2 linked regions of the Skermanella sp. TT6 genome follow. The protein of the gene in region 2 interacts with the protein of the main gene of each other region in a pairwise test. Links are inferred from orthologs where the notes say so. Each region holds a gene or a part of one and is shown on either strand. Other genes may lie near its edges.

Region 1 (15,074 bases), 3.2 Mb from region 2 along the record:
CGCGGCGCCGGACCTGCCGCCCCCAGGTCTCGAAGGCCGCGGCGGCATCGGCGGTCCCGGACTGGAGCGGGCCGAAACGGCAGGTGTAGTAATTGCCGAGCCAGGACAGCTGCACTCCCCGGAACGGCCCCAGCGCGTCCAGCCGCTCGCGCAGCGGCAGGACCAGCCCCTCCGGGGTGGCTTCCACCGACAGGCGGTCTCCGGGATCCAGGCAGGTTTCGGCGAAGACCCTGTACCACGTGCCGGTATCGTAGAAGTCGCCGTCCGGAACGTCGGGCAGGACGCCGCCGAGGCTGGCCGGATCGCGATGTATCACCGGACGGTCAGAGCTTGCACCCGACCACATGGTACTCCGGCCCGAAAGGCAGGAACGGAATGGCCCCGCCGTACCGGATCGCCACGTTCCAGAAACCCGCGTCCCCGACCGCGCGGCGCGCATCGCGGCTGCCCAACGGGCTCTCCCCGCCGGTCGGCTCGAACAGGACGAGCAGTCCTCCCGGCTTCAGCACCCTCAGCAGCTCGCCCAGCAGGAGCGGCCGGACCTCGGGGGACGACTCGGTCAGGGCGCCGAAACCGGTGACGACGTCGAAGCTGTCGGCGCCGTAGGGCACCCTGATTCCGTCGAAGCGACGGTAGTAGGCCAGTCCGCCGAACCGCGCGATCGCGGGCGACGGGCGATCCGGTTCCAGGCACACGAGGCGGACGCCGCGGAACAGGGTGCGATACCAGGGCACCGCCTCGGCGTTGCCGACCGCGATGTCCAGGATGCCGCTGGAGCCGGGGAAGAGTTCGCGCAGGTCCTGCGTCAGGCGCAGGACCTCGCGCACGCGGCGCTCCGCGCGGTCTTCCTCGTCATAGGGATCGATCCGCCCGGCGCGGGCTCCGAACGCGAAGTCCTGGATCGACATGTCAGGAGGCCCGGCGCGCCTTGGACTCTTCGGCGGAGCGGCGCTCCCAGGCCAGGGCCGTCTCCACCATTTCCTCCAGGCTGCCATGGGCGGGCTTCCAGCCCAGCAGCCCGTGGATCCGGTCGGCCTTGGCGACCAGGGCCGGCGGATCGCCGGCACGGCGCGGCGCGTCGTCGACCGGCAGCGGGCGGCCAATGACCTTCTCCACCGCCTTCAGCACCTCGCGCACCGAGAAGCCCCTGCCGTAGGCGCAGTTGACCAGCAGGTTGCCGCCCTTTCCGACCAGATGGCGCAGCGCCAGCACATGGGCGTCGGCCAGGTCCGAGACATGGATGTAGTCGCGGATGCAGGTGCCGTCGGGCGTGTCGTAGTCCGTTCCGAACACGGATATCGCGGGGCGCAGCCCCAGCGCCGCCTGGACCGCCACCTTGATCAGGTGCGTCGCGGCCGGGGTGTTCTGGCCCGCCCGGCCGGCCGGGTCCGCGCCCGCCACGTTGAAATAGCGGAGGATGCCGGTGTTCAGCCCGTGGGCCGCCGAGGCATCGCGCAGCATATGCTCGGTCATCAGCTTGGACTGGCCGTAGGGATTGATCGGCCGGGTCGGCGACTCCTCGTCGATCGGATAGGCCTCGGGCTCGCCGTAGACGGCGGCGGTCGAGGAGAAGATGAAGTGCTTCACGCCCAGGCGCACGCAGGTCTCGATCAGGCCCAGGCTGTTCTGGGTGTTGTTGCGGTAATACTTCAGCGGCTTCTCGACCGACTCCGAGACCACGATGCTGCCGGCGAAATGCATGATCGCGCCGACCTGGAAGCCGCGGATCACTTCCGCCACATGCTCGGTGTCGGCGATGTCGCCTTCGATCAGCGGGACGCCGTCCGGGACGGCCGACCGGATGCCGGTCGAGAGATTGTCGAAGACGACGACCGGGAAACCGGCATCCTGCAGGGCCAGCACGGCATGGGATCCGATATAGCCGGCGCCGCCGGTGACCAGAACAACCGGAGTTTCGTCCATCAGGCTTTCCTAGAGAGTAATGGATTTGACACAATCAAGTGCTCATTCGTCATTATCGCGCCTGAGCCTCGACACCTGAAGAACGCGAAGGAATACCGGAAAAATTCATTCACTCTGCATCGGACCAAGGGCTTATCCCAATGCGCCGGCACTGGCACGGCCGCCTGATACTTTGGGGCTAAATCCTAATAGATAGGCTTGCTATGCATCCTGGTTCGGGTACGTACTTCCCGCAGTCCGGGATCAGCATTTCCGGATTTCAGCGTTCTTCATGCCCCACCAGGGGATCACCAAGGTGCAGCCATGCATCGGGAAACATCTCCGACCGTTTCGAAGCCATCGCGGCCCAGCCCGTCCCGGTCGCGCCTGGTCGTCTTCAGCGACGATTGGGGCCGTCACCCCAGCAGTACCCAGCATCTCGTCCGGCATCTCCTGCCGCGCTTCGAGGTGGACTGGGTCAACACGATCGGCACCCGCCGCCCCGGCCTGACCCGCGCCGACCTGGCGCGCGCGGTGGAGAAGGCAGCCTCATGGTTCCGGACGGCCGGCGCCGCCAAGCCGGAGGCTTCGGAAGACCCCGCTCCCCGGATCCACTCCCCCGTCCACTGGCCGGGCTTCAAGAACCGGGCCGAGCGCGCGCTGAACCGCAGGTTGCTGCGGCGGGCGCTGGCCCCCGTGCTGGAACGTGACCCCGCCCCGGCGGCGGTGATCACGACGGTGCCGATAACCGCGGATCTGGCCGCCGACTTTCCCGGCCTGAACTGGATCTACTATTGCGTGGACGACTTCGCCGAGTGGCCGGGGCTGGACGGCGGGACCCTGCGGACCCTGGAACGCGACCTGCTGAACCATGCCTCCGGCGTGATCTGCGTTTCCGAGGTGCTGCGCCGGCGCCTGTCGGGGTTGGGCTTCGACGCGCGGCTCCTGACCCACGGCATCGACCTGGATCACTGGAGCGGCGTGCGCCGCCGCCCCCTGTGCGGACCGGGGCGGCGCCCCATCGCGCTCTACTGGGGCCATGCCGACCGCAGGCTGGATGCCGACATCTGCCTGACCCTGGCCGAGACCTGCGACCTGAGGATGGTCGGCCGGCACGACGACGTGGACGAGCGGCTGGCCCGGAGCCCCGCCGTCACCTGGCTCGGCCCCGTCCCCTATGACCGCCTGCCGGACCTCGCGGAGGATGCCGACGTCCTGGTGATGCCCTATGCCGACCTGCCCGTCACCCGGGCCATGCAGCCCCTGAAGCTGAAGGAGTATCTGGCGACCGGCCTGCCGGTGGTGGCGACTCCCCTCCCCGCCAACCGGGCCTGGGCCGACGCCCTGGACCTGACCGCCGACCCAACCCGCTTCGCCTCCCTGTGCCTGCATCGGGCGCGCCGCTCCCTGCCGGAGGCCCAGGCGCGGGCCCGCGCCCGCCTCTCCGGGGAAGGCTGGGACGCCAAGGCGGCGCAGTTCGAACGCTGGATCACGGCATCGTCATGAACGTCATCGTCCCTCCCGGCGGCGGCGCCGTCGATGCCGTCACGGTGCTGCATACCCGGATCGTAACCGGAACCGGCGGCGGGCCGGAAAAGACCATCTTCAATTCGCCCCGCTACATGCGCGGCACCGGCTACCGCGAACTGGCCTGCTATCTGCGCCCGCCGGGCGATCCGGGATTCGAGGTGCTGCGAAGGCGGGCGTCCGCCAAGGACTGCCCGCTGATCGAGGTGGACGATGCCTCCGCCTTCAGCCCGGCGAGCCTGCGTCGCCTGGCGGCGGTCTGCCGGGAGAACGATGTCAGGATCTGGCACGGCCACGACTACAAGACGAACCTGTTCGGCGTGCTGCTGAAGCCGCTGCTCGGCTTCAAGCTGGTGACGACGGTCCACGGCTGGGTCAAGCATACCTCCAAGACGCCGCTCTATTACGCGATCGATCGCTGGACGCTGCCGCGCCATGACCAGGTGATCGTCGTGTCGTCCGACCTGTACGAGCGCTGCCGCGCCGGCGGCGTTCCGGAGGACCGGCTGCACCTGATCGAGAACGCCATCGACACGGAGGATTTCCGCCGGACCGGCCCCGCCGTCCTGGCTTCGGAGCGCGGCCACCTGCCCCCCGGCCGCCTGCTGGTCGGCGCCGTCGGGCGGCTGTCCCCCGAGAAGGGGTTCGACCTGCTGATCCGGGCGGTCGCGCAACTGATCGGCGAGGGCCTGGACCTGGAACTGTGGATCGCCGGCGAGGGCGAGGAGAAGGCGGCGCTTGAGGCCCAGGCCGCCGCGACGGGGCATGGCGACCGCATCCGGCTGCTGGGCTTCCGGGCCGACACGGTCGGGCTGTTCGAGTGCTTCGACCTGTTCTGCCTGTCCAGCCTCCGCGAGGGCTTGCCCAACGTGGTTCTGGAAGCGATGGCGATGGAGGTGCCGGTGCTGGCGACCCGGTGCGGCGGCATCGACAGCTTCGCCCGCGACGGCACCGACATGCTGACGGTCGACGCCGGGTCGGCCGAAGCCCTGGCCGGCGGCCTGCGCCGCCTGGCCGGCGACCCGGAAACGCGGCGCCGGCTCGCCCGGGCGGCCCGGCGGCGGATCGAGTCCGAATTCGGCTTCCGCCGCCGCATGGACCGCATGGCCGAGGTCTACGGCCTGCTCTGGTGAGACCCGTTTCAGCGGCGCGCGGCGAACACCCCGGCGGCGATCACCCCGGCCGCGGCGAGCCCTGCGAGCATCAGGGATTGCGATCCGCTCGTCTGTTGCCGGTAGCCGCCGGAGGCGCCGGTCCCCTGGGGCACCGGCCTGAACAGCGAGCCGTGGGTATAGGGCGACGGCGCCGCCCGCCGGAAATAACGCCTCAGGCCGCGCGCCATCACCTCCTCCGTCAGGGCCGGCGCCAGGGTGTGGGCCAGCTTGGTCAGCGGCGCCAGCGCGCCGACGCTGACGCCGCGCCGGGGGCGCAGCGCCAGCCCGACCATCGCGTCGGCCACCCGCTCGGGCGGGACCAGCGGCGATCCGGGCTTCAGCTCCTTGCCCATGTAATTGCCGCCGTGCTGGTACCCCGGCGTGTCGATCACTGCGGGGAACACGTTGCAGACATGGATGTCGGGCCACTCCTCCAGTTCCAGCCGCAGGCTCTGGGTGAAGCCTTCCAGGCCGAACTTGCTCGCGGCGTAGGCGGCGGCGAAGGGCGGCGCGATCCAGGCGCCGAACGAGATGTTGGTGATCAGCGTGCCGTGGCCCTGCTCCAGGAAATAGGGCAGCACGGCATGGGTGCCGTTCATGCTGCCGAACAGGTTGGTCTCGATCACCTGCCGGTGGGAGGCCATGGGCACGTCGGCGAACGGCCCGACCAGGCCGATGCCGGCATTGTTGATCCAGACGTCGATCTCGCCGAACCGCTCGGCCGCCTCCTCCGCCAGAAGGCGCATGTCGTCCAGTTCGGTCACGTCGGACGGAATGGCGATCACGTCGGCGCCGTGGCTCCGGCATTCGGCGGCAACCTCGTCCAGCGCCTCGTCGCGGCGGGCGGCAAGGGCCAGGTTGGCGCCCTGCCGGGCGAAGGCGACGGCTGTCGCCCGGCCGATGCCGCTCGAAGCGCCGGTGATGACGACCGTGGAATTTCGCAGGCTGCGCATGGGATGCCTTTCTGTCTTGGATAGGATTCCCATGACAACAGCGGAGGAGGGGCGGCGTCCCGCCGCCCGAGGTGCGCGGGACGCGCACCCTCCCCCGGGCGACAGCTTTATCGCGCCGACACTTGGCCGTACTTCCCGTCCTGCCAGGAATACATGACGTAGGCCGGCTCGGTCAGGTCGCCCTTGTCGTCGAAGTCCAGCGGACCGATCACCGTGTCGAAGGTCCCCTCGCGGAGCGCGTCGGCGACGGCATCCGGCTCCGGTTCGCCGGCCGCCTCGATGCCCTGGGCCAGCACCTGCAGGGCCGCGTAGCTGTAGAGCGTGAAGAAGGCCGGGTCGATGCCGTCCGCGCGGAGTTGCTCGATCACGGGGGCGGCGGTCGGATTGGCGGTCGGGTCCGGGCTGAAGGTGAACAGGGTCCCGGCCCCGCTCTCCCCGGTGATGGCCCAGAAGTCCGGGTTGGACAGGCCGTCGCCCGCGACCAGCACGGCGTCCATGCCGGCGTTGCCCATCTGGCGGACGATCTGGCCGGCTTCCGCGTGGTAGCCGCCGAAATAGACCGTGTTCACGCCTTCCGACTTCATCTTGGTGACCAGGGCGGAAAAATCGCTCTCGCCCGGATTGACCGAGCCGGTCATGACCGGCTGGATGCCCTTCTCGGCGAGCCGCTTGGCCGTGGCGTCGGCCAGCCCGCTGCCGTAGGCCTGCTTGTCGTGGATGATCGCGACCTTGGGGTTCTGGATCTGCGCCGCGATGTGGTCGGCGGCCACCTGCCCCTGCTGGTCGTCGCGCCCCGCCACCCGGAAGACGTTGTCCAGGCCGCGCTCGGTCAGCACCGGCGCGGTCGCGGTCGGCGAGATCATGACGATCCCCTCCTCCGAATAGACGTCGGAGGCCGGCACCGACGGTCCCGTGCACATGTGGCCGATGACGAACCGGATGCCGTCGTTGACGATCTGGTTGGCGGCGGAGACGCCCTGCTTGGGGTCGCAGGCGTCGTCATAGACCTTGACGCCGATCTCCTCTCCGTTGATCCCGCCCTTGGCGTTGATCTCCTTCGCGGCGGCCTCGACGCCGCTGCGCATCTGCTCGCCGAACGATGCCATGGAACCCGTCACGGCAGTCACGACGCCGACCTGGATCTCCGCCTGCGCGGCGCCCGCGGTCGAGGCGAGCATCGCCAGCGCCGCGAGGGAAACGGATGTCCTGTACATCTCTGATGGCTCCTACCCGTACTTCCACGCTTCTCTTGGATTTACGCTTCTCTTGGGATTGCCGGCCGTCACTGGTCGTTCCGCTCCGGACCGATGATCGTGCTGGCTTCGGCGCCGTACTCGAACTCCGGCGCGTTATCCAGTTCCTCCTGGCCCAGGGTCGTGACCAGCGCGTTCCCCTGCGGATCGACCCGGACGCTGTCCCACGGCAGCGTGACCAGCCGCTCGCCCAGCCCGAGCAGGCGGGACCGTGACATGACCAGGCTGGTTATCGCCGGGCTGTCCGGCTCGGTCACGAAATCGCGCACCTCGCCGATGTCCTCGCCAGCGCTGTTGCGGACGTTCCAGCCGACCACATCCTCGGGCATGCGGCCGGCGATGGTCGGCACCTCGACGACGCGGATCTGCGGCTCGCCCGTCGTCTCGACCTGCACCTCCGCGGGTGCCGATTCGATCCGGATCTGCGGGTCGGCCGGCCGGACCTCGACCGTGCCCTGGCCCTGGACGACGGCTCCCGCCGGCTCCTGCCGCGGCGCCGGGGCCGGCTGGTCCTGGGCAAGGGCGGCGGCGAGGGCCGGAGCGGCCAGGCAGAGCGCCAGGGCCGGCGCCAGGAGAAGGTGTCTCTTCATGGGGTTTGCTCCTGTTTGCGGCGCGGGTCAGCGGGCGGGGCCGACGACGGCGTTGGCGCCCTCGGCATAGTCGTGGTCGGGTGCTGCTTCGAGCTGCTGCCGGTCCATCGGCAGGGTGACCGGCCCCTCCTGCGGTTCGGCGTTCACCTGCCCCCACGGCACCGCGACCTCCTTCGGCGCGCCGAGATAGCCGCCCACGTCGACGATGGCTGTCTCCACGGTTCCGGCCGGCCCGAGCAGGAGGTCCCGGATCTGGCCGAGCGGTTCGCCCTGGGCATTGACCACGGGGCGGCCGATCATCCGTTCCGGGGCCACGCCCGCCACGGGACCGTCGGCCGGCGCCGCCTCGGGCGCCGGCTCGGGTATCGGGGCGGGCGCCTCGGCCATGGGTGCCGGGGCGGGCGGAACGGCCGGCGCGGGAGCCGGCACGACCGGCTGGACATCGACCCGCGGCTCTGGCTGCTCGATGACCACCTGCGGCTGGGCCTGCTGAACGTCGATCCGGGGTTGCGCCTGCTGCACGGTCACCCGGGGCTCCGGCTGCTCGACCTGGATCTCGGGATCCGCCTGCTCGATGATCACCTCGGGCTCGCGCTGCCGGACGATCACCTGGGGCTGGAACTGTCGGACCGTGATCTCGGGCGGCGGCTGGCGCACGATGATCCGGGGCGGCGCCTGCCGGACGATGATCTGCGGCGCCTGCTGCTCGATGATGATCTCCGGCGGCCGCTGTTCGACCGTCACCTCCGGGGCCGGCTGCTGGACATCGACCGAGGCCGGGGGCTGCTGGACGTTGATCTCCGGCCCCGGGGGCGCCGTCACGGGTGCCGGCTGCTGCGCACCGGCGCCCGGGACCCAGGACCAGGCGGCCAGCGCGGCGGTCGTCATCATCAGGCTTCTGCGCATCCCACTCTCCGACAGTCGTCACATGCCCCGGCATCCGTGATGCCGGGGCTTCGTGCGACGAAGAACGAAACGACGGTCGGAGTGTTCCTCGGCGGGACAGCTTTATCGGGATCAGGTGAAGCGGTTGTTCTTCGGGAACCCGTTGGGCGGCAGGCGCCCGGACGTGCCCCGGTTGCCCTTCCAGGGGGTCATGTCGGCCTCCAGCCGGGTGCGCTCCCCGCTCTTCCACGACAGCCCCTCCGAGAATTTGAAGGTCGTCAGGTCGGCGAGGCTGCCGTCGGTGTATTTCTGGATCATGACGCCGCGGCCCCGCGCCATCACCGGCACCTCTTCCAGCGGGAATACCAGGAGCTTGCGGTTGTTGCCGATCGCCGCGACCGAGTCGCCCTCCGCCGGGATGCAGAACCTGGCCTCGACGCCGTCGCCGAGCGTCATGACCTGCTTGCCGCCGCGGGTCTGGGCGATCACCTCGTCCTCCTCCACCTGGAAGCCCCGGCCGTTGGAGGCCGCGACCAGCAGCCGGCGCCCCGGCCGGTGCTTGAACAGGGTGACCAGATCGGCGTCGTTGGCAAGATCGATCATCAGCCTCAGCGGCTCGCCGAATCCCCGGCCGCGCGGCAGCTTGTCCACCCCGAGCGTATAGAACCGGCCGTTGGTCCCCAGCACGATCAGCTTGTCCGTGGTCTCCACCCGGAGCACGAAGCGCTCCCGGTCGCCGTCCTTGTACTTGATGTCGGACGTATCGGCCTGATGGCCCTTGACCGTGCGGATCCAGCCCTTCTCGGAGCAGAAGACGGTGACGGGCTCGCGCTCGACCATCGCCTCCAGCGGGATGATCACGGCGGACGGGGCGTCGGCCACCACCGTCCGGCGGGCGCCCAGCTTGGTCGCCTTGCCGAACCGCTTGCGGGTCTCCGCGACCTGCCTGGCGATCGCCTTCCAGCGCCGGGGCTCGTTCTCCAGCAGGTCGAGCAGGTCGGCGCGCTCCGCCGACAGGCTGTCGTGCTCCTTGCGGATCTCGAACTCCTCCAGCTTGCGGAGCGAGCGCAGACGCATGTTCAGGATCGCCTCGGCCTGCACCTCCGTCAGCGAGAAGGCCTTGATCAGCGAGCGCTTGGGCTCGTCCTCCTCGCGGATGATCCGGATCACCTCGTCCAGGTTCAGGTAGGCGATCAGGTAGCCGCCCAGCACTTCCAGCCGGTGGTCGATCTTGCCCAGCCGGTGGCGCGAGCGCCGCTCCAGCACCTCGATCCGGTGCGCCAGGAAGGCTTGCAGGACCTCGCGCAGGTTCATGACGCGCGGGACGTTGTCCTTGTCCAGCACGTTCATGTTCAGGCCGAACCGGGTTTCCAGGTCGGTGGTCTTGAACAGCGATTCCATCAGCACGTCGGGATCGACGTTGCGGTTCTTCGGCACCAGGACGAGGCGGATGTCCTCCGCCGATTCGTCGCGCACGTCGTCGAGCAGGAACAGCTTCCGCGCCGCCAGCAGCTCGGCGATCTTCTCGATCAGCCGGCTCTTCTGGACCTGATAGGGGATCTCGGTGACGACGATCTGCCAGGTGCCCTGCCCCAGCTTCTCGACCTCCCATTTGGCGCGCACCCGGAAGCTGCCGCGCCCGGTGCGGTAGGCCTCGGCGATGGCGGCCTGCGACTCGACCAGGACGCCGCCGGTCGGGAAATCGGGGCCGGGAATGAACCGGACCAGGTCCTCGACCGTGGCGTCGGGCTTCTTGATCAGGTGGCTCAGGGCGTCGCACAGCTCTTCCGCGTTGTGCGGCGGGATCGAGGTCGCCATGCCGACCGCGATGCCTTGCGAGCCGTTGGCCAGCAGGTTCGGGAAGGCGGCGGGAAGCACGATCGGCTCCTCGCCCTCGCCGTCGTAGGTGCCGCGGAAATCGACGGTGTCCTCGTCGATCCCTTCGAGCAGGGCGCGGGCCACGTCTGTCAGGCGGGCCTCGGTGTACCGCATGGCGGCGGCGTTGTCGCCGTCGATATTGCCGAAGTTGCCCTGCCCGTCGATCAGGGGGTAGCGGACCGCGAAGTCCTGCGCCAGCCGGACCAGCGCGTCGTAGACCGCGGTGTCGCCGTGCGGGTGGAACTTGCCGATCACGTCGCCGACGACGCGGGCGCATTTCTTCGGTGGGGTGTCCGGGTCCAGCTTGAGCTGGCTCATGGCATAGAGCAGCCGGCGGTGGACCGGCTTCAGCCCGTCGCGCACGTCGGGCAGCGAGCGCGCCATGATGGTGGACAGCGCGTAGGAGAGGTACCGCTCGCCGAGCGCCTCGGAGAGCGGCTTGTCGTGGATATCGAGTGCAGGGTCGGTCATGTCTTATCTACTACCAGGAAGGGTAGCCATTTTGCGATAGCGTTCTATGAAACGGGTACGGGCGGCAGGCAGGGCCGCGACCGCCTGGGCGGACGCATGGGCGAGCGCGTCGCGTTCGAGGAAATGCCCCGTCAGTTCGAGGCCGGCAAGCACGTCCGCCTCGCTCCAGCCGGGCTGTCCGGCCAGGAAGCCCGGCAGGGGCAGCAGCCTGTCGCGGTAGGGCTCGCCGGCGGACAGGGACACCGCCCGGCCGGTGCGTGGACTGACATAGGCCAGCGCGTCGTTGCTTCCGGTGGCGGCGCAGGACGCGAGGTCGAGGCCGAAGCCCAGCTCCTGCAACAGCCCCAGTTCCCACCGGACATAGGCCGGCGCCCACAGCGGCGTCTCGAACGCCTCCAGCAGGGCCGCCAGCCCGTGGAAGACCGGCTCGTGCGGCTCCCGGTCGGGCAGGACCACTTCGGTCACCGTGCAGGCCGACACCAGCGCCGCGAGGCGCAGCGGGTCGTCCAGCATGCCGGCGGCATTGTTGTGGATCGGCTCGATCGTGAAGGTCCCGAGATGGTCGGCCAGCCGGGCGCGCCAGCGCGCGCTGACCCGGTTGCCGGCTTGCAGGTTGCCCCGCTGCTTGGACGAACGGCCGCCCTGCACCAGGCCGGAATGCCGGCCGTGGGTGCGGGTCAGCAGGGTCGCCACCACGGCCGCCTCGCCGTGCGGCCGGGCGGACAGCACGATCGCCTCGTCGGTCCATTCCATGGGGATGTTCTAGCAGCCTGGGGGAGTAGACGCCATGGGGGGCGCCGGATGGGGTCACTGCCGGGGATCGCGGAAAGGTCATCATCGGTCACTGCGGGGGCGGGGTCACTGCCGGGAACCGCCGAAAGGTCATGCAGGAAATGGCCGCGCTGCCTGACGCCGAGGGGCGAGTACCCCGCCCGCCGCACGGCCTCCGCCGCCGACGCACCGGCGGCGATCTCCTCGCTGGAAAAATCCTGCCGGACGGCTGGACGGGGAGCGGGAGCGGTCATGACGGCTTGCCTTTTGCTGGCAGTGAGCTGATTCGGATAATTGTCCTATTCTATCGCATAATGTCAATATGAATCGGGCGACAGTAGGAATTTCAGTCCGGCGACGACACTTTGCCCAATTTTATGCTCGGCCGTTGCTGAGTGTAGCGTAACCGCTTGAATTCTCGTGGGTTTAATCGCTAAACGAAAACCTGACCTGAGTTTGACAATCACCCGTCAAGGTTGACCCTGCTCCTAAACTTGCCGGCCTGTCATCGGTCGGTTCCAAGCCTGAGGATGTCCGTTTTGACGGCGAGGTGCTGTCCTCGACCAGCGGCCTGCCACTGTTCCGCGTAGGCGAGGAGCGCCTGCGCTTCGCGGGCTGGCCCTGACCGACGCGCGCAACCAAGCCCGTATCGACCACTTCCTGGCTGAAATCATCAGGGTCGCGGTCGCGTGGCCGGACCCGAGGCGGTCAGACCCCTTCTGATGGATCGCGTCGGGTCAGAAGGTCGCGGCGGCCGTCCGGCCCTTGCCGATGGTTGCGGGAGTGTGCTGCTGTTCGCGTGATTATCACCTGACCGGCGCCCGCGACGATGCAAGCCTCCGACTCCCTGTACCACCGCCTGTTCTCCGACCCGGTGATGATCGAGCAGCTCGTGCGCGGCTTCCTGCCCGCCGGGATCGCCGCCCTGCTGGACTTCACCCGGCTCGAACGGGTCAACGCCAAGTTCCACGCCGCCCGCGGCCAGCGGCGCGAGGGCGACGTGATCTGGCGCGTGCCGACGCTGGCCGGCGAGATGGTCCACATCTACCTGATGCTGGAGTTTCAGGCGACCCCGGAGCGGTTCATGCCGGTGCGGGTGCAGGTCTATTCCGGCCTGCTCTGGCAACAGATCATCGACGTCCGCGCCCTCGCCCCGGGCGGCCGGCTGCCGCCCCTGCTGCCGATCGTGCTCTACGCCGGCGAGGCCCGCTGGAACAGCCCCGCCGACACGACCGACCTGGTGGCGCTGCCCGAGGACTCGCCGCTCTGGCCTTGGCAGCCGCAGGTCCGCTATCATCTGATCGACGAGAAGCGGCTGCGCGCCGAGGACCTGGCCCGGCACGACAGCCTGGTGGCGCTGCTGTTCCGGATCGAGATCTGCGACCGGCCCGAGGACCTGCCCGGCCTGGTCGCCCAGGCGGTGGCCTGGTTCGCCGAGCATCCGGGCCATGCGACGCTGCGGCTGGCGTTCGGCGATGTGGTGGCGCACTCGGTCGCGGGCCTGGTCGGCGCCGCGCCGGCCGCGACGGTGCCGATGGATATCGAGGAGGTTCAGGGCATGCTGGCGGAACGCATCAAGAAGTGGGAACAGGAACTCATCGCCAAGGGCGTCGCCGAGGGGGAAGTCAGGGGCGAGGCCAGGGGCAGGGCCGCCATGCGCAAGCGCCAGTTCACCCGCCGCTTCGGCGCATTGCCGGCTGATGTGGAACGGTTGATCGACGCCGCGACGCCGGATCAGCACGACGCCTACATGGACCGCCTGATGGACGCCCAGGCGCCGGGCGACGTTTTCCCCGACCTCCTCCGCCCCGGCGAGTGATTCGGTTCTCCGGCCGGAACGGACGATCCCCCGCTTCATCTTCGGCGGTGCGTTGGGCCGTGGCCCAACGACCGGAATTAAATGTCCAAGGCCGGAACCGGAACCGTTCGCCGTCCATCCGGGCCACGCCATGGCCGGCGTTCGGCGATGTGGTGGCGCACTCGGTCGCGGGCCTGGTCGGCGCCGCGCCGGCCGCGACGGTGCCGATGGATATCGAGGAGGTTCAGGGCATGCTAGCGGAACGCATCAAGAAGTGGGAACAGGAACTCATCGCCAAGGGCGTCGCCGAGGGGGAAGTCAGGGGCGAGGCCAGGGGCGTCGCCCAGGGCGAGGCCAGGGGCAGGGCCGCCATGCTCAAGCGCCAGTTCACCCGCCGCTTCGGCGCATTGCCGGCTGATGTGGAACGGTTGATCGACGCCGCGACGCCGGATCAGCACGACGCCTACATGGACCGCCTGATGGACGCCCAGGCGCCGGGCGACGTTTTCCCCGACCTCCTCCGCCCCGGCGAGTGATTCGGTTCTCCGGCCGGAACGGACGATCCCCCGCTTCATCTTCTGCGGTGAGTCACGCGGGCCGGGTTCGCATACCGGGGCGGCGCATCCCGCGAGGTCCTCGCCGAACGGCCCTGGCGATCATGCTTTTTCCGGCCTTGGAACAACCAAATGCCGGGCATCTGTGACATCGTCACGGAACAAAACTCGAGGGCTGCCGTTAACCATGATGTTAACCGGATAATAACCGGGATCGTTCAGGGTGGAGGTCATCAGCCAAGCTCGTGAAACCTCCAAGATGGTGCTGTCATGTGGAACAGCTTTTCCAAGGACTGGGCGCGTTGGTCGCCGGCAGAACGCTTCGTAGCCCGTATTGTTTTCCTTGCCGCCACGGTCGGCGCCGCGAGCCAAGCGGTCATCCACGTCATCTGATTTACAGGGTGTGAGGACCGTGTCCTTTCATCTCGGCGTTTGACTTTCGCCACCAGATCAAACGTTGTTCGAATCCCGGCGCCTTCGTTTGCGCCGTTTCATCCTCCTCCTTGATCGTTGTAGTCATCCGCCCGCGCGCCAAGTGCGCGGGAGAAGGACCAAGACGAAGAAGGCACCGTGGCCAACGGTGCCGCGCGGAGGAAACGATGGCCGAACCCACCCAGACACCCCTGCTGACCCGCAGCTATGTCCACGGCGCGTCGCCTACGCCGCTGATCGGCGACACCATCGGCGTCCACCTGGACCGCATGGCGGCCCTATCGCCGGAGGCCGACGCCCTGGTTGTCCGGCATCAGGGCGTCCGGATGACCTACGCGCAGTTCAGGGCGGAGACCGACCGGCTGGCCGCCGGCCTGATCGCGCTGGGACTGAAGCCGGGCGACCGCATCGGAATCTGGTCGCAGAACAATTCCGAATGGGTGCTGACCCAGTTCGCCACGGCCAAGGCCGGGCTGGTGCTGGTCAACATCAACCCGGCCTACCGCACCCACGAGCTGGAATACGCGCTGAACAAGGTCGGCTGCAAGGCGCTGATCCTGGCGGCTTCCTTCAAGAGCAGCGACTATCTCGGCATGCTGCGGCAGGTCGCCCCCGAGCTCGACCGCTGCGCGCCCGGGCACCTGGACTCGCACAAGCTGCCGGCCCTGCGGACGGTGATCCGGCTGGGGGACGAGATGAGCGCCGGCATGCTCAACTTCGCCGACATCGCCGCGGGTGCCCGGGACGAGCATTTCGCGGAGCTGGAGCGGCTGCGCGACGCGCTCCAGTTCGACGAGGCGATCAACATCCAGTTCACCAGCGGCACCACGGGTAATCCCAAGGGCGCCACGCTGACCCACCACAACATTCTGAACAACGGCTTCTTCATCGGCGAGGCGATGCGCC
Region 2 (14,815 bases):
CAGGTGCTCCTGCCGCCAGCCATAGGCGACGGCCCGCAGCAGCGCTATCAGCGTGGTCGGCGTCGCCAGGATCACGCCGTTGTCGATGCCGGCCTCGATCAGGCCGGGGTCGTGCTCCAGCGCGGCGCTGAAGAAGTTCTCGCCGGGCAGGAACAGCACGACGAATTCGGGCGAGGCGGCGAACTGGTCCCAGTAGGCCTTGCCGCCCAGCTGCTTCATGTGCTCCCGCACGTGGCGGGCATGCCGGACCAGGGCGTCGCGCCGGCCGGCGTCCTCGGCCGAGCCGGTCGCGTCGAGATAGGCTTCCACCGGGGCCTTGGCATCCACCACGATGGTCTTGTTGCCCGGCAGCTTGACCACCATGTCGGGTCGCAGCTTGTTGCCCTGGTCGCCGGTCACCGTCTGCTGCTCGAAGAAGTCGCAATGGTCGACCATGCCGGCCATCTCGACCACGCGCTTCAGCTGGATCTCGCCCCAGCGGCCGCGCGCGACGGGGGAGCGCAGCGCCCGGACGAGGTTGGCCGTCTCCCCGCGCAGTTCGCGCTGGCTGTCCAGCAGGGAGAGCACCTGCTGCTTCAGCCCCTCGTAGGCGCCGATCCGCTCCTTCTCCAGGGTCTGGATCTGGCCGTCCATCTTCTCCAGCGAGTGGCGCACCGGGGCGACCAGGTCGGAGATCGCCGCCTGACGCTGCTCCAGGTCGCCGCGGGCGCTCTCCTGGAAACGCTCCAGGGTCGTGCGGGCGAGATCGAGGAAGCTCTGGTTGTTGCTGCGCAACGCTTCCGCCGACAGGGCCTTGAAGGCGTCGGACAGTTTCGATTCGGCCCGCTCCAGCAGGGCGATCTTTTCGGCCGAGGCCAGCCGTTCCTGCTCCAGCCGGGTCTGGAGCTGCGCGTGGCCGGTCTGGGCGCGCCCGAGTTCACCGCGAAGCGCGGAGAGCGCCCGGTCCCGCTCCGCCAGGTCGGCCCGCAGGTCGTCGTTCTGGCGCAGCGCGAAATCCGCCTCCGCCGCCAGCCGGCCGGCTTCCGCCTGGCCGATGCCGCCGCTGCGCAACAGCAGGACGATGCCGGCTCCGAAGACGAAGCCCAGGATCAGCGACAGCACGTCGAGCGCGAACGGCATCAGTTCTCCTTCCACCAGATGACGGGATGCTACCGGATCGGGCGGGGAAAGAGAACGGGGGAAGAACGGTTCGGCCGAAGGCCGTCAGAACGGACGCCTGGACCGGAGCGCCGCGGTCAGGGTGCCGTCGTCCAGATAGTCCAGCTCGCCGCCCACGGGCACGCCGTGGGCCAGCCGCGAGACCGTCACGTCGCAGTCGGCCAGCCGGTCGGTGATGTAATGGGCGGTGGTCTGGCCCTCGACGGTGGCATTCATGGCCAGGATCACTTCGGTCACCTCGGGCCGGCGGGCGCGGTTGATCAGGCCGGAGACGTTGAGGTCGTCGGGGCCGATGCCTTCCAGCGCCGACAGGGTGCCGCCCAGCACATGGTAGAGGCCCTTGAAGGAGCCGGTGCGCTCCAGCGCCCACAGGTCGCCGACCTCCTCCACCACGCAGACCAGGGCGCCGTCCCGCCTCGGATCGGCGCAGACGGAGCAGGGATCGCGCGTGTCCAGGTTGCCGCACACGGAGCAGGTCTTGATGGCGTCGGCCGCCTCGTGCATGGCGTCGGCCAATGGGCTCAGAAGGCTTTCGCGCCGCTTGATCAGGTGCAGCGCCGCCCGCCGCGCGGATCGCGGCCCCAGCCCGGGCAGCTTGGCCAGGAGCTGGATAAGGCGGTCGATCTCGGAACTGCTCAAATTCGCTCCCTGGCTTTGCCGGCTGGAGAGATGCTTTCGCCGCCGGCGTGTAGTTTGTCGCGGCGGCTTCGCTTGTCGCAGCGGCTTCGCTTTTCGTCATAGCCGGGCTTGACCCGGCTATCTCCCGCCGGGAACAGCATCGTCCGACCGCCCGGAGATGACCGGGTCAAGCCCGGTCATGACGGAAATGGGTGCCGTCGTCCGAACGCCCGGTCATGACGGGAAGGAAGGCCGCGCAACCGGAAAGGCCGCCCTTCCGCTCAGAACGGCAGCTTCATGCCCGGGGGAAGCTTCATGCCGCCCATCAGCTTCTGGGTCTCCTCGGCGACGTGCTGCTCGACCTTCAGCTTGGCGTCGTTGAAGGCGGCGACGATCAGGTCCTCGATCACCTCGACGTCGTCGGGATCGACCACGGACTTGTCCAGCTTCAGCTTCTTCATCTCGCCCTTGCCGTTGAGCGTGACGTTGACCATCCCGGCGCCGGACTGGCCGGTGACTTCGACCTCGGCCAGCGCCTCCTGCATCTGCTGCATGCGGGTCTGCATTTCTTGGGCCTGCTTCATCATTTGGCCGAGATTCTTCATGGCTTAAAACTCTCCTATGTCGTCCAGGTCGGACGGGGCTTCCTCGTAGAAATCGGTCTCGAGGGCGTCTTCCGCAAGCGCTCCGTCGGAGGTGGGTTCCGGTTCCGTCAGATCGCGCACTTCGGATATCTCGGCGCCGGGGAAGATGTCGAGCACCGCGCGCACCACCGGATGCCGGGCCGCCTCCTCCCGCGCCTGGGTCTTGGCGTTGCGGTCCTGCTCGCTCAGCGTCGGCTCGCCGGGCGCGCCGGAGATCGTGACCATCCAGCGCCGGCCGGTCCATTCCGTCAGCAGCTTGCCGACCCGGCCGGAAAGCTCCGCCACGGCGCGGTCCTTCGGGCGGATCTCCAGCCGGCCCGGCTCGCACCGGACGCAGTGGACGCTGCTGTAGAGCTGGCCGTACAGCGAGCCTTCGCGCATCTCGCCGAACAGCTCGACCACCTCCCGGAAGGTCTTCGGCTCGGGCAGCGGCTCCGCTTCCGCGGCCTGTTCCGATGGGGCCTGTTCCGAAGGGGCCTGCTCGGGGGCGGCTTGCGCCGTGACGGCTGTCTCCACGGCCGGCTGGGCGGAGCCGGCCTGGATCCGGGGCGGGGCGGAATGGGCCACCGCCAGGGCCGGACCGTTCGCCCGGGCGCCGCCTCCGCCTCCGCCGCTGCCGCCGGCCGGCCCACCCGAGGCCGCGCCGCCCTGGAGCTGGCGGATCAGGTCGGCCGGGTTGGGCAGGTCGGCGGAATAGGCGAGGCGCACGAGCACCATCTCGGCCGCGTCGAAGGGCACCGGCGCGCTCTGCACCTCGCCCAGGCCCTTCAGCAGGATCTGCCAGGCCCGGGTCAGCGCGGGCATGCCCAGTCTGCCCGACAGCTCGCCGCCGCGGACCCGTTCCGTCTCCGGCGTGCCGGGGTCCGTCGCCGTCTCCGGCACCACCTTGAAGCGGGTCAGGAAATGGGTGAAATCCAGCAGGTCCTGGAGCACCACCACCGGGTCGGCGCCGCTGCGGTGCAGGTCGGACAGGATGTCCAGGGCGTCCCGCGGCTGCCCGGTCATGGCCGACTCGAACAGGTCGACCACGCGGGCGCGGTCGGCCAAGCCCAGCATGTCGCGCACCTGGACCGCCGTCAGCCGCTCCCCGCCGAGCGCTATGGCCTGGTCGAGCAGGCTCAGCCCGTCGCGCGCCGAGCCGTCGGCGGCCCGGGCGATCAGCGCCATGGCGTCCGGCTCGACCGTCACGCCTTCCGCCTCGGCGACGCGGTTGAAATGCTTCACCAGAGTCTGGCTGTCGATCCGGCGCAGGTCGAATCGCTGGCAGCGCGACAGCACTGTGACCGGAACCTTGCGGATCTCGGTCGTGGCGAAGATGAACTTCACATGCTCGGGCGGCTCCTCCAGCGTCTTCAACAGGGCGTTGAAGGCGTTCTTGGTGAGCATGTGGACTTCGTCGATGATGTAGACCTTGTAGCGCGCCGACACCGGACCGTAGCGCACGCCGTCGATGATCTCGCGGATATCGTCCACGCCGGTCCGGCTGGCGGCGTCCATCTCCATCACGTCCACGTGCCGGTCGGCGGTGATGCTGCGGCAATTGTCGCAGACGCCGCAGGGCGTGATGGTCGGCCCGCCGGTCCCGTCCGGGCCGGTGCAGTTCAGCGCGCGGGCGATGATCCGGGCGGTCGTGGTCTTGCCCACCCCGCGGACGCCGGTCAGCATGAAGGCATGGGCCAGCCGGCCCGAGCGGATCGCGTTGGTCAGCGTCCGGACCAGCGCCTCCTGGCCCACCAGTTCGGAGAAGTCGCGCGGACGGTACTTGCGCGCCAGCACCCGATAGGCCTTGCCGCCGGCTTCGGACGCGCCGTCGGCAGGCGCGGAGGTCAGGGGAGGGAGGGTCTGATCGGTCAACACGATACTCTGGCGTCGGGCAACGGCGTTGCGGCCAGTCTAATCCCCGACGTCGGCTTGTCGAAGCGGAAAGACGAACCGGCGCGGAGTGTCGGATGATGCTGGGGAAAAACCTGGGGTGGGAGGCTGGACGAACGACCCGAGCCGAAACTCGTTACGGCTGCTTCCTTCCGGACCTGACCGGGTTGGCGAGGGACTCGTCCGCCGCCAACCTCCCGACGCCTATATGGCGCGCGGCGGCGCGCGGAGCAAGGGGAAACGCGCCGCCCCGCGCGCGGGGCGGCGATCCGGGATGAACTCCCTTCCCGAAACCGGTCCGGTGTGCCACCTATATCGCCATGCCAAACAAGCCAAACTTCTACGCCGGCGGCGTTCTCGACAGGGTATCGGCGCAGCGCAAGGACCAGAGCTGGATCGACGCCGTGTTCGCGGCGGCCGAGACCAGGATCGTGCCGATCTGGCGCGCCCAGAACTTCGTGGCCGGAGGAGCCGACCTGCCTCGGGCGGGGCTGCTCTCGGTGGCGGATCTTCCCGAGGGAACGGAATACGTGCTGCTGGGCCTGCGCGACGGCACGGCCTATTTCGCCGCCGACCTGTCCCATGTCGAGGACCCGGCGGTCCATCCCGGACTTTCCGCACGGGGCAGCTTCGCCGACCTGCGCAGCTTCGGCCCGCTCATGGCGCCGGAGGAGGGCAATATCCTGGCCTATGCCCGCGGCCTGACCTGGTGGCATGCTCGCCACCGCTTCTGCGGCGTCTGCGGCCATCCCACGGTCAGCGCGGAAGGCGGCCATGTCCGGCGCTGCACCAATCCCGACTGCGCCACGCCGCACTTCCCCCGGACCGATCCCGCGGTGATCATGCTGGTCCATGACGGCGACCGTTGCCTGCTGGGCCGCCAGTCGCGTTTTCCGCCGGGGATGTATTCGACCCTGGCCGGGTTCGTCGAGCCGGGCGAGAGCCTGGAGGAGGCGGTCGCCCGCGAGGTGCTGGAGGAGACCGGCATCCGGGTGGGCGAGGTGACCTACCACTCGTCCCAGCCCTGGCCGTTCCCCTCGTCGCTGATGCTGGGCTTCCATGCCGAGGCGGTGAGCCGGGACATCAGCATCGAGCAGGACGAGCTGGAGGATGCCGGCTGGTTCAGCCGCGAGGAGATCCTGACCACCTGGGGCGAGGGCGGGACCCACCGCCTGCCGCGGACCGACTCGATCTCGCGCCGGCTGATCGAGGACTGGCTGCACGGCTGAGGCCGCCGGGGTTCCTCAATCGTCGCCGTGGGCCTGGCTCTGCTCGCGGCGGAAGGGATGGGCGGGGTAGACGCCCAGGATCTTCACCTCGCGGGCGAAGAACTCCAGCTCCTCCAGGGCAAGGCGCAGGGGGCGCTCCTCCGGATGGCCCTCGACGTCCGCGTAGAACTGGGCGGCGGTGAAACGGCCCTCGACCATGTAGCTTTCCAGCTTGGTCATGTTGACGCCGTTGGTCGCGAACCCGCCCATCGCCTTGTAGAGCGCCGCCGGCACGCTGCGGACCCGGAATACGAAGGTGGTCACCACCGGGCCTGAATTGGGCGCCGGGTGGACCGGCTCCCGCGCCATGATCAGGAAGCGCGTGGTGTTGTGCTGGGCGTCCTCGATCCCCTGCTGCAGGGACTTCAGCCCGTAGATCTCCCCGGCCAGCTCCGACGCGATGGCGGCTTCCGTGACGTCGCCGCGCTGGGCGATCTCGGCCGCGGCGCCCGCGGTGTCGGCATGGGTGATCTCGCGCAGGCCCAGCGCCCGCGTCACCTTGCGGCACTGGGACAGGGCCTGGATGTGGCTGCGCACGACCTTGATGGTGTCGAGCGTGGCGCCGGGCGGCGCCAGCAGGTGATGGTTCACCCGCTGGAAATGCTCGCCGATGATGTGCAGCCCGCCCTGGGGAAGCAGGTAATGATTGTCGGCGACCCGGCCGGCGACCGAGTTCTCGACCGGGATCATGCCCAGCTCCGCCTCTCCCCCATGCACGGCGGCGAAGACGTCCTCGAACGTGGCGCAGGGCAGCGTCTTGCGGTCGGGAAAGACGTTGCGGCAGGACAGGTCGGAGTAGGCGCCGGGCGAACCCTGGAAGGCGATCAGGCTGGATCTGGACATGGGACCGGAGAAAAACGGGAACGGGGGAGGGGACCGGGATCAGCGCTTGAGGAGCACCCGGGCCCGGGCGAGGTCGGCCGGAGTATCGACGCCGAGCGGAACCGCGTCAACGACGGCCACGTCGATCCTCATGCCTGCGGCCAAGGCGCGCAACTGCTCCAGCCGCTCCTGCTGTTCCAGGTGCGACGGCGGCAGCGACACGAACCGGGCCAGCGCCGCGCGCCGGTAGGCGTAGAGGCCGATATGGTGCAGCAGCGGCGCCTCCCCGGTGGGGGCGGTGGCGCGGGTGAAATAGAGCGCCCGGCCGCGCCGGGCTCCTGGCGCCCGCTCGACCACCGCCTTGACCACGTTGGGATTGCCGCGCTCCGTCGCGTCCTCGATCTCCACCGCCAGCGTGCCGATGTCGACCTCGGGCTCGTCCAGCAGCGCGTAGGCGGCGCGGATCGTCTCGGGCGATATCGTCGGCAGGTCGCCCTGGACGTTGACCACCGAGTCGAACCTGCCTTCCGGATCGAAGGACCGGAGCGCCTCGAAGATCCGGTCGGAGCCGGAGGGATGGTCCGGCCGGGTCAGCACGGCCTGTCCGCCGGCCTTCGTGACGGCGTCGGCGATCTCGGCCTCCGCGCAGGCCACCAGGACCGGGCCGATGGCGGCTTCGGCGGCGCGGCGCCAGACATGGACGATCATTGGCTCGCCGTGGATGTCGGCCAGCGGCTTGCCCGGCAGCCGCGTGGAGGCGAGTCGCGCGGGCACGATGACGACCGGGTTGACCGGAGCCTCGCCCCGGGATCCGGGATTTTCGGTTCCGCCATCGCTTCGGGCGGGATTGTTCTGAGCAGGATCGGTTGGCATGGTGGCCATCTGCGACATTTGGGTTATAGCTGTGCGTGCGACATTTCGTCCCGAGGGTCAAGCTTCAAAGCGGCTGACCCCCGCGCCCCGGGACCCTATGTTGCGGACAAGGAAACAACAAGCCGCTGCGCGTGACAGCAGCCGGCCCGGCCGCTATCGTGCGGTGATTACAAGGGAATTGGGGACTCGCGGCATGTCGAGCATGGAATTCAACAAAATTTCCGGCGCCGTCCTTCTGGGCGGCCTGATCGCGATGATGTCCGGATTCATCGCGGAAGTACTGGTCGCGCCGGAGCATCTGGAGCAGAACGCCTACGTCGTGGACACCAGCGCGGTCACCACGTCGGCCCCCGCCGAGGAAGGCCCGGCCGAGCCGGAGCCGATCGCCCCGCTGCTCGCGGCCGCCGACCCGGCCGCCGGCGAGCGCGCCTCGCGGGCCTGCGCCTCGTGCCACACCTTCGAGAAGGGCGGCGCCAACAGGGTCGGCCCGAACCTGTGGGGCGTCGTCGGCGGTCCGCACGGCCACATCGAAGGCTTCGCCTACAGCTCGGCCATCGCGGACATGCCCGGCAACTGGGACTACGAGGCGCTCAACCATTTCCTGCTGAACCCGAAGGACTATGCTCCGGGCACCAAGATGAACTTCGCCGGCATCAGGCGGGCCGAGGACCGGGCGAACCTGATCGCCTGGCTGCGCACCCAGGCCGACGAGCCGGTGCCGCTGCCCGAGTAACCCTACCGACCCCCCTCCCGTCCGACCGGATGACCAGAGACATGACGGATTCGAACAACACCGATCAACCGGTCACCCCGTCGGGCGAGACGGTGGATCTGGCGTGCCGCCTCGCCGATGCCGCCGGCACCGTGATCCGCAGGTATTTCCGGACGCCCTTCGCGGTGGACGACAAGCCGGACAGTTCGCCGGTCACCGTCGCCGACCGCGAGGCCGAGGCGGCGATCCGCTCGATCCTGGCCGCGGAGCGGCCGGACGACGGGATCGTGGGGGAGGAGCACGGGACGACCAACCCCGACGCCGAGTGGCTGTGGGTGATCGACCCGATCGACGGCACGAAGTCCTTCATCACGGGACGCCCGACCTTCGGCACCCTGGTGGCCCTGCTCCACCGGGGCGTCCCCGTGCTGGGCGTGATCGACCAGCCGATCGTCGGCGACCGCTGGATCGGAGTCGAGGGGCGCCCGACCACGCTGAACGGCAAGGCCGCGCGGGTTCGGGCCTGCCCGACGCTGGGGCGGGCCACCCTGAACACGACGTCGCCCGACCTGTTCGGCCAGCATGATTTCACGGCCTTCCGTCGCGTCGCGGACGAGGTCAAGCTGACCATGTACGGCGGCGACTGCTACGCCTACGGGCTGCTGGCCGCCGGATTCGTCGACCTGGTGATCGAGGCCGGGCTGAAGCTGTACGACTTCGCGGCCCTCGTCCCCGTGGTCCAGGGGGCCGGCGGGATCATGACGGACTGGACGGGAGCGCCGCTCGGCCCCGGTTCCGACGGCCGCGTGCTGGCCGCCGGCGATATAGCCGGCCATACGGAAGCGTTGCGGCGGCTTGGCGTTATGCCGTTCGGTTGATATCCCGGCATTCTTTTCGCTTTCTCCTGCCCATCGCCCATCGCCATCTGATAAGAGTCGAGTCCGCGCGGCCACCGACGCGCCGCGCCGCTCCCTCACCCTTGCGCTTGAGACCAGGGAATGTCTGCCATGCTGATCCCGAAACCAGCCCAGTCAGCTTACGAGAACGCCGACACGGACATCCGCGAGATGCTCGACCGGATGATCGCCGAACTTCAGGCCACCCCTTCCTGGGAACAGCGCAGCACCCAGTTCCTCGAGATCATCGACGCCCTGGAGCTGGCGTTCGAAGGCGACGAGGATGCGGACGACGAGTATGACGACGACGGGGCCGACGGGCTGGATACGGCCGCCCTGGACGAAGACGACCTCGATGACGACGATGAGTTCGACGGCGTCGAGTTCGATGACGACGAGGACGACGAATATGTGGAGCAGGCCGCGTCCGACGGAAAGGTGAACGGCTGGCACGGCGACGATGTGGTTCCGGCCGACGACGGGGATGACGATGCCGTCGTGGTCGAGGAATTCGCCGACGTTCTGCCCTTCTATGTCGGCGCCGTCCTGGAGCGGCTGGGCGAGACCAAGATCGAGCGTCCGGAGCAGGCCGCCTTCTACCTGCTGTCGTGCCACCCCGAACATACGGAAGCGGCGCAATCCTGGCTGGAGAAGGGCGCCAACATGAAGCGGTTCCAGAAGTTCGTGGACGAGACGCCCGACTACGAGGCGATCCTGGAGATGATGGACGACCGCTACGGCGAAGAGGACGCCGACGAAGACGAGGACGAATGAGCGGGCATCCGGTCCCGTGCCGCCGGGTGGGTTCGAAAGGGTTTCGCGGTGGCGATCATGCTCCATATTGTCATGACCGGACTTGATCCACGACTGTCCGGCACGGTGATTGCCCCATCAGGAAAAGTATTGACCGTAGGCAGAAATACTCCCTTTCCGTCATGGCCGGACTTGATCCGGCCATCTTGTCGCGGGTTTCATCGGGGCTCCGTGGCCGGAGATGCCCGGATCAAGTCCAGGCATGACGACTTAAAGAAGAAAACCGGGCCTTGTAAACTTCCCTTGGTTGATCTTGCGGACGCCTTGCCGGCAGTCGCGCAACGAGTCCGGCCAGGGTGCGGGCGCCGATCGGTCGCTCCGGAAAGCCATACGGGGGAATAACGATGAGACTCCTCTTCGCCGTTCCCATGCTGCTGTTCGTCCTGGCTTCCGCCGGCCATGCCGAGGATGCCGTGACCCGGACGCATGCGCTGGCGGAGTTCAGCACGCCGAAACACGGTGCTGGCTTCGCCCGTTTCGACTATGTCGATCCGGCCGCCCCGAAGGGCGGTGCCGTCGTCATGGCCGAGCCGGGAAGCTTCGACAGCCTCAATCCGATCATCCTGCGCGGGCAGGTCCCGCGCAGCCTCGACATCGTCTCGGAGACCCTGTTCACCGGATCCGGGGACGAGCTGGACGTGGTCTACGGCCTGCTCGCCGAGAGCGCGGAATATCCGGCGGATAAGAGCTGGGTGGTGTTCACCCTGCGCCCGGAAGCCCGGTTCCACGACGGCCATCCGGTGACGGCCGCCGACTTCGTTTTCGGCTGGAAGGCCATCGAGCAGCATGGCCGGCCCTTCCTCAAGAGCTTCCTGGAGGATATCGCGGCGGTCGAGGCGCTGGACGAGCATCGCCTGAAGGTGAGCTTCAAGGGAAGCGGCGAGATGAAGCCGCTGATCCGCGCCGCCGGCATCCTGGCGCCGGTGCCCGAGCACTGGTGGACGGCGGAGGGCCGCGATATTTCGAAAACGACCCTGGAGCCGCCGCTGACCAGCGGCCCGTACCGGGTCAAGGCGGTCGATCCCGGCCGGTCGATCACCTACGAGCGGGTGCCCGACTATTGGGGCCGCGACCTGCCGCCCAATGTCGGCCAGAACAATTTCGATACCATCCGCAGCGACTTCTACCGCGACGACGACGTGATGTTCGAGGCGTTCAAGGGCGGCGCCTACGATTTCCGGCAGGAGAACCGGGCCCAGCGCTGGACCTCGGGCTACGATATTCCCCAGGTGAAGGACGGCAGGATCGAGAAGCGGGCGATCGCCAACGAGCGGCCGTTCGGCGCGCAGGGCATCCGGTTCAACATGCGCCGGCCCCAGTTCGCCGACCCGAGGGTGCGCCTGGCGCTCTCGTACCTCTACGACTTCGAGTGGCTCCAGAAGAACATCCTGTACGGCCAGTACCGCCGGGTGAAGAGCAACTTCCCCAACAGCGACTTCGGCGCCGGCGGCCCGCCGACTCCGGCGGAGCTCGCCATCCTGGAGAAATATCGTGGGCGCGTCCCGGAAGAGGTCTTCACCACCGCCTACGATCCGCCGGTCACCGACGGATCGGGCAACAACCGCGACAATGTCCGCAAGGCCATGGCGCTGTTCCGCGAGGCGGGCTTCCAGACCCGCGACAACAAGCTGGTCGATGCCAAGACCGGGCGGCAGCTTCGGATCGAATTCCTGGACGACAGCCAGTCCATGGTCCGGGTGATGCAGCCCTATGTCACGGCGCTCCAGCGGGTCGGCATCGACGCTTCGATCCGGATCGTCGACAGCGCCCAGCACCAGGCCCGGACGGACGATTTCGACTTCGACGCCGTCATGGTCTTCTTCAACTTCTTCCCGCCGCCGGGTACCGAGCAGCGCAGCTATTTTGGGTCGGCCGCGGCCGACGTGAAGGGGTCGGCCAACTATGCCGGCATCAAGGACCCCGTGGTCGATGCGCTGATCGAGGAGGTCGTCGCGGCGAAAGACCTGGAGACGCTTCAGGCGACATCGCGGGCGCTCGACCGGGTACTGCTGTGGCAGCACGCCATGATCCCGCAATGGTATAATGACCAGACCTGGATCGCCTATTGGACCAAGTTCGGCTGGCCGGAGCGCAAGCCCAGGTACGAGGTGGGCTTCCCGTCGACCTGGTGGTCCAAGGAGGCCGCCCGTTGAGGCGTTTCGCCTTGATTAAGCCCGATTCGGCTGCAAAAGGCAGAAGGACGGGAACGCCGGAACGAGCGTCACGCCGGGAACGATTGTCACGCAACGATGCGGCCAGGCCGCGGGAGAGATGAGGGCCGGATGAAGAGACTGCTTGCCGCCGCCGTTTGCCTGGGAAGCCTGCTGCTGGGCGGGACCGCCCCCGCCCTGGCCCAGGATGCCGGAGGGAAGATCACCCGGACCTGGGCCATGGCCGAGTTCGGCGAGCCGCTCTACGGCCCGGACATGCAGCACTGGCCCTATGCCAACCCCGACGCGCCCAAGGGCGGCTCGGTCGTGCTGGGAGCCTTCGGCAGCTTCGACAGTCTCAACACCTATATCCTGCGCGGAAGCTGGCCTTCCGGCATCGGGCTGATCTCCGACAGCCTGATGACGGGATCGGGAGACGAACTGTCCTCCGCCTACGGCCTGATCGCCGAGTCAGCGGAGTATCCCGAGGACAAGAGCTGGATCGTCTTCAACCTGCGGCCGGAGGCGCGCTGGCAGGACGGCCAGCCGATCACCGCCGACGATTTCAAGTTCGCCTTCGACACCATCAGGGAGCACGGGCGGCCCTTCCTCCAGAGCTTCTACGAGGATGTCAGCGGCATCGAGGTGCTGGACCCGCGACGCCTGAAGTTCACCTTCAAGACCCGCGACAGCATGAAGCCGCTCCTGACGGTGGCGTCCGCCTCCCCTTTGCCGCGGCACTGGTGGACGGCGCAGGGGCGCGACATCACCAAGACCACGCTGGAGCCGATCCTGGGCAGCGGCGCCTACCGGATCCGGTCGGTCGACGCGGGGCGCTCGATCACTTACGAGCGGGTGCGAGATTATTGGGCGGCCGACCTGCCGGTGAACCGCGGGCTGAACAATATCGACCAGATCCGGTACGACTACTACCTCGACGACACGGTGCTGGCGGAAGCCTTCATGGCGGGCCGGATCGATTTCCGGCAGGAGAACCGCGCACAGCGCTGGAACCAGAGCTACGACGTGCCCGCCGTCAGGAACGGCAGCATGATCAGGCGGGTGGTGCCGGACCAGACCCCGCGCGGGACCCAAGGCTATATCTTCAACCTGCGGCGGCCGCAGTTCCAGGACGTCCGGGTGCGCGAGGCGATCACCCATCTCTATGATTTCGAGGCGATCCAGCGGACGCTGCTGTTCGGCGAGTACCGGCGCGTGAAGAGCTGGTTCCCCAACTCCGAGTTCGGCGCCGACGGCCCGCCCGACCCCAAGGAGCTGTCGATCCTGGAGAAGTACAGGGACAGGGTCCGGCCGGAGGTGCTGACCAGGGCCTACGAGCCGCCGGCGACGGATGGGTCCGGCAACATCCGCGCCAACCTGCGGGAGGCGCTCCGGCTGTTCAGGGAAGCCGGCTGGGAGCTGAAGAACAACCGGCTCGTCAATCCGGCCGGCGAGCAGATGCGGATCGAGGTCCTGCTGGTCAGCCCGGCGCTGGTCCGCCTGACCGAGCCGTTCGTGCAGAACGCCAGGCGCGCCGGCATCGACGCCTCGATCCGCGTGGTGGACACCTCCCAGTACCAGGTGCGGATCGACGACTTCGACTATGACCTGCTGTCGGTCGCGCTGAACTTCTTCCCGCCGCCGGGCGCCGAGCAGCGCAGCTATTTCGGATCGGCCGCCGCCGCGACCCGGGGTTCGGCCAACCTGGCCGGCATCAAGGACCCGGTCGTGGATGCGCTGATCGAGGAGCTGATCGCCGCCAAGGACCTGGAAACGCTGGCCGCGACCAACCGGGCGCTGGACCGGGTTCTGTCCTGGGGCTGGTACCAGATCCCCCAATGGTACAACGACGAGTCCTGGCTGGTTTACTGGAACAAGTTCGGCTATCCGGAGAAGATGGCGAGATACACGATCGGCTTCCCCACCACTTGGTGGATCGATACCGGCAAGCAGGCATCCGTCCGCTCGCCCGGCTGAAGCGGCAAGTTGGAAAGCAGCGATTGAGGAGACGAGGATGCTGGCTTACATCGTCCGCCGCCTGCTGCTGATCATCCCGACCCTGCTCGGGATCATGGTGATCAACTTCCTGATCGTGCAGGCGGCTCCCGGCGGCCCGATCGAGCAGACGCTCGCCCAGCTCCAGGGGACGGGCGTCGATGCCACGGCGCGGATCGGCGGCACGTCGGGCGGCGGCGACCTGCCGCCCCAGGCACAGCAGTCGGGCGGCGAGCAGGCCGCCGGTCGCTACCGGGGCGCCCAGGGCCTGGACCCCGAGTTCATCAGGCAGCTGGAGCGGCAGTTCGGCTTCGACAAGCCGCTGCACGAGCGCTTCTTCCAGATGATGACCAGCTACCTGACCTTCGATTTCGGAACCAGTTACTTCCGCGACCAGCGGGTGATCGACCTGGTGATCGACAAGCTGCCGGTGTCGATCTCGCTGGGGCTGTGGACCACGCTGATCACCTACCTGATCTCGATCCCGCTGGGGGTCCGCAAGGCGGTGCGCGACGGGTCGAAGTTCGACATCTGGACCAGCGGCGTGGTCATCGTCGGCTACGCCATCCCCAGCTTCCTGTTCGCCGTGCTGCTGATCGTCCTGTTCGCAGGCGGCCGCTACCTCGACTGGTTCCCGCTGCGCGGGCTGACCAGCGAGGGCTGGGACCTGATGCCCTGGTGGCAGCAGGTGCTGGATTATTTCTGGCACATCACCCTGCCGGTGCTGGCGCTGGTGATCGGCGGCTTCGCCGGCCTGACCATGCTGACCAAGAACAGCTTCATGGAGGAGGTCAACAAGCAGTACGTCATCACCGCGCGCGCCAAGGGCCTGAACGAGCGGCGGGTGCTGTACGGCCACATCTTCCGCAATGCCATGCTGATCGTGATCGCCGGGTTTCCCGGCGCCTTCATCGGCATCCTGTTCACCGGGTCGCTGCTGATCGAGGTGATCTTCTCGCTGGACGGGCTGGGGCTGCTGGGCTTCGAGGCGGCG

What was found.
Region 1: the proteins of recR (region 2) and recO interact in binary tests that used the Escherichia coli proteins (3 or more experiments, as listed by UniProt). The link is inferred for Skermanella sp. TT6 from one-to-one orthologs.

What each region holds. Positions count from the first base shown.
Region 1 is NZ_CP067420.1:3,564,580-3,579,653, forward strand. What follows is about bases 9,492-12,481. They hold recO (DNA repair protein RecO), read right to left. Parts: upstream 11,367-12,481; coding sequence 10,617-11,366; downstream 9,492-10,616. Other genes in these bases: parC (DNA topoisomerase IV subunit A), read right to left, coding at 9,492-10,613; IGS68_RS16850 (Rpn family recombination-promoting nuclease/putative transposase), read left to right, coding at 12,214-12,481. In the rest of the region: IGS68_RS16795 (GNAT family N-acetyltransferase), read right to left, coding at 1-316; IGS68_RS16800 (methyltransferase domain-containing protein), read right to left, coding at 324-908; UDP-glucose 4-epimerase GalE, read right to left, coding at 910-1,923; IGS68_RS16810 (glycosyltransferase), read left to right, coding at 2,227-3,408; IGS68_RS16815 (glycosyltransferase family 4 protein), read left to right, coding at 3,405-4,562; IGS68_RS16820 (SDR family oxidoreductase), read right to left, coding at 4,571-5,536; IGS68_RS16825 (ABC transporter substrate-binding protein), read right to left, coding at 5,644-6,750; IGS68_RS16830 (PRC-barrel domain-containing protein), read right to left, coding at 6,819-7,379; IGS68_RS16835 (PRC-barrel domain-containing protein), read right to left, coding at 7,407-8,285; more of parC, read right to left, coding at 8,397-9,491; more of IGS68_RS16850, read left to right, coding at 12,482-13,203; IGS68_RS16855 (RpnC/YadD family protein), read left to right, coding at 13,356-13,718; IGS68_RS36000 (hypothetical protein), read right to left, coding at 13,839-13,970; IGS68_RS36005 (hypothetical protein), read left to right, coding at 14,007-14,129; IGS68_RS16860 (AMP-binding protein), read left to right, coding at 14,336-15,074. UniProt on the Escherichia coli protein: Involved in DNA repair and RecF pathway recombination.
Region 2 is NZ_CP067420.1:361,630-376,444, forward strand. The notes cover bases 1-2,731. They hold recR (recombination mediator RecR), read right to left. Parts: upstream 1,798-2,731; coding sequence 1,204-1,797; downstream 1-1,203. Other genes in these bases: IGS68_RS01710 (DNA recombination protein RmuC), read right to left, coding at 1-1,119; IGS68_RS01720 (YbaB/EbfC family nucleoid-associated protein), read right to left, coding at 2,058-2,381; IGS68_RS01725 (DNA polymerase III subunit gamma/tau), read right to left, coding at 2,385-2,731. Outside these bases: more of IGS68_RS01725, read right to left, coding at 2,732-4,274; nudC (NAD(+) diphosphatase), read left to right, coding at 4,613-5,521; IGS68_RS01740 (prephenate dehydratase), read right to left, coding at 5,537-6,403; IGS68_RS01745 (3-deoxy-manno-octulosonate cytidylyltransferase), read right to left, coding at 6,443-7,255; IGS68_RS01750 (c-type cytochrome), read left to right, coding at 7,449-7,988; hisN (histidinol-phosphatase), read left to right, coding at 8,030-8,845; IGS68_RS01760 (hypothetical protein), read left to right, coding at 8,975-9,637; IGS68_RS01765 (extracellular solute-binding protein), read left to right, coding at 10,021-11,829; IGS68_RS01770 (extracellular solute-binding protein), read left to right, coding at 11,959-13,803; IGS68_RS01775 (microcin C ABC transporter permease YejB), read left to right, coding at 13,841-14,815. UniProt on the Escherichia coli protein: May play a role in DNA repair. It seems to be involved in an RecBC-independent recombinational process of DNA repair. It may act with RecF and RecO.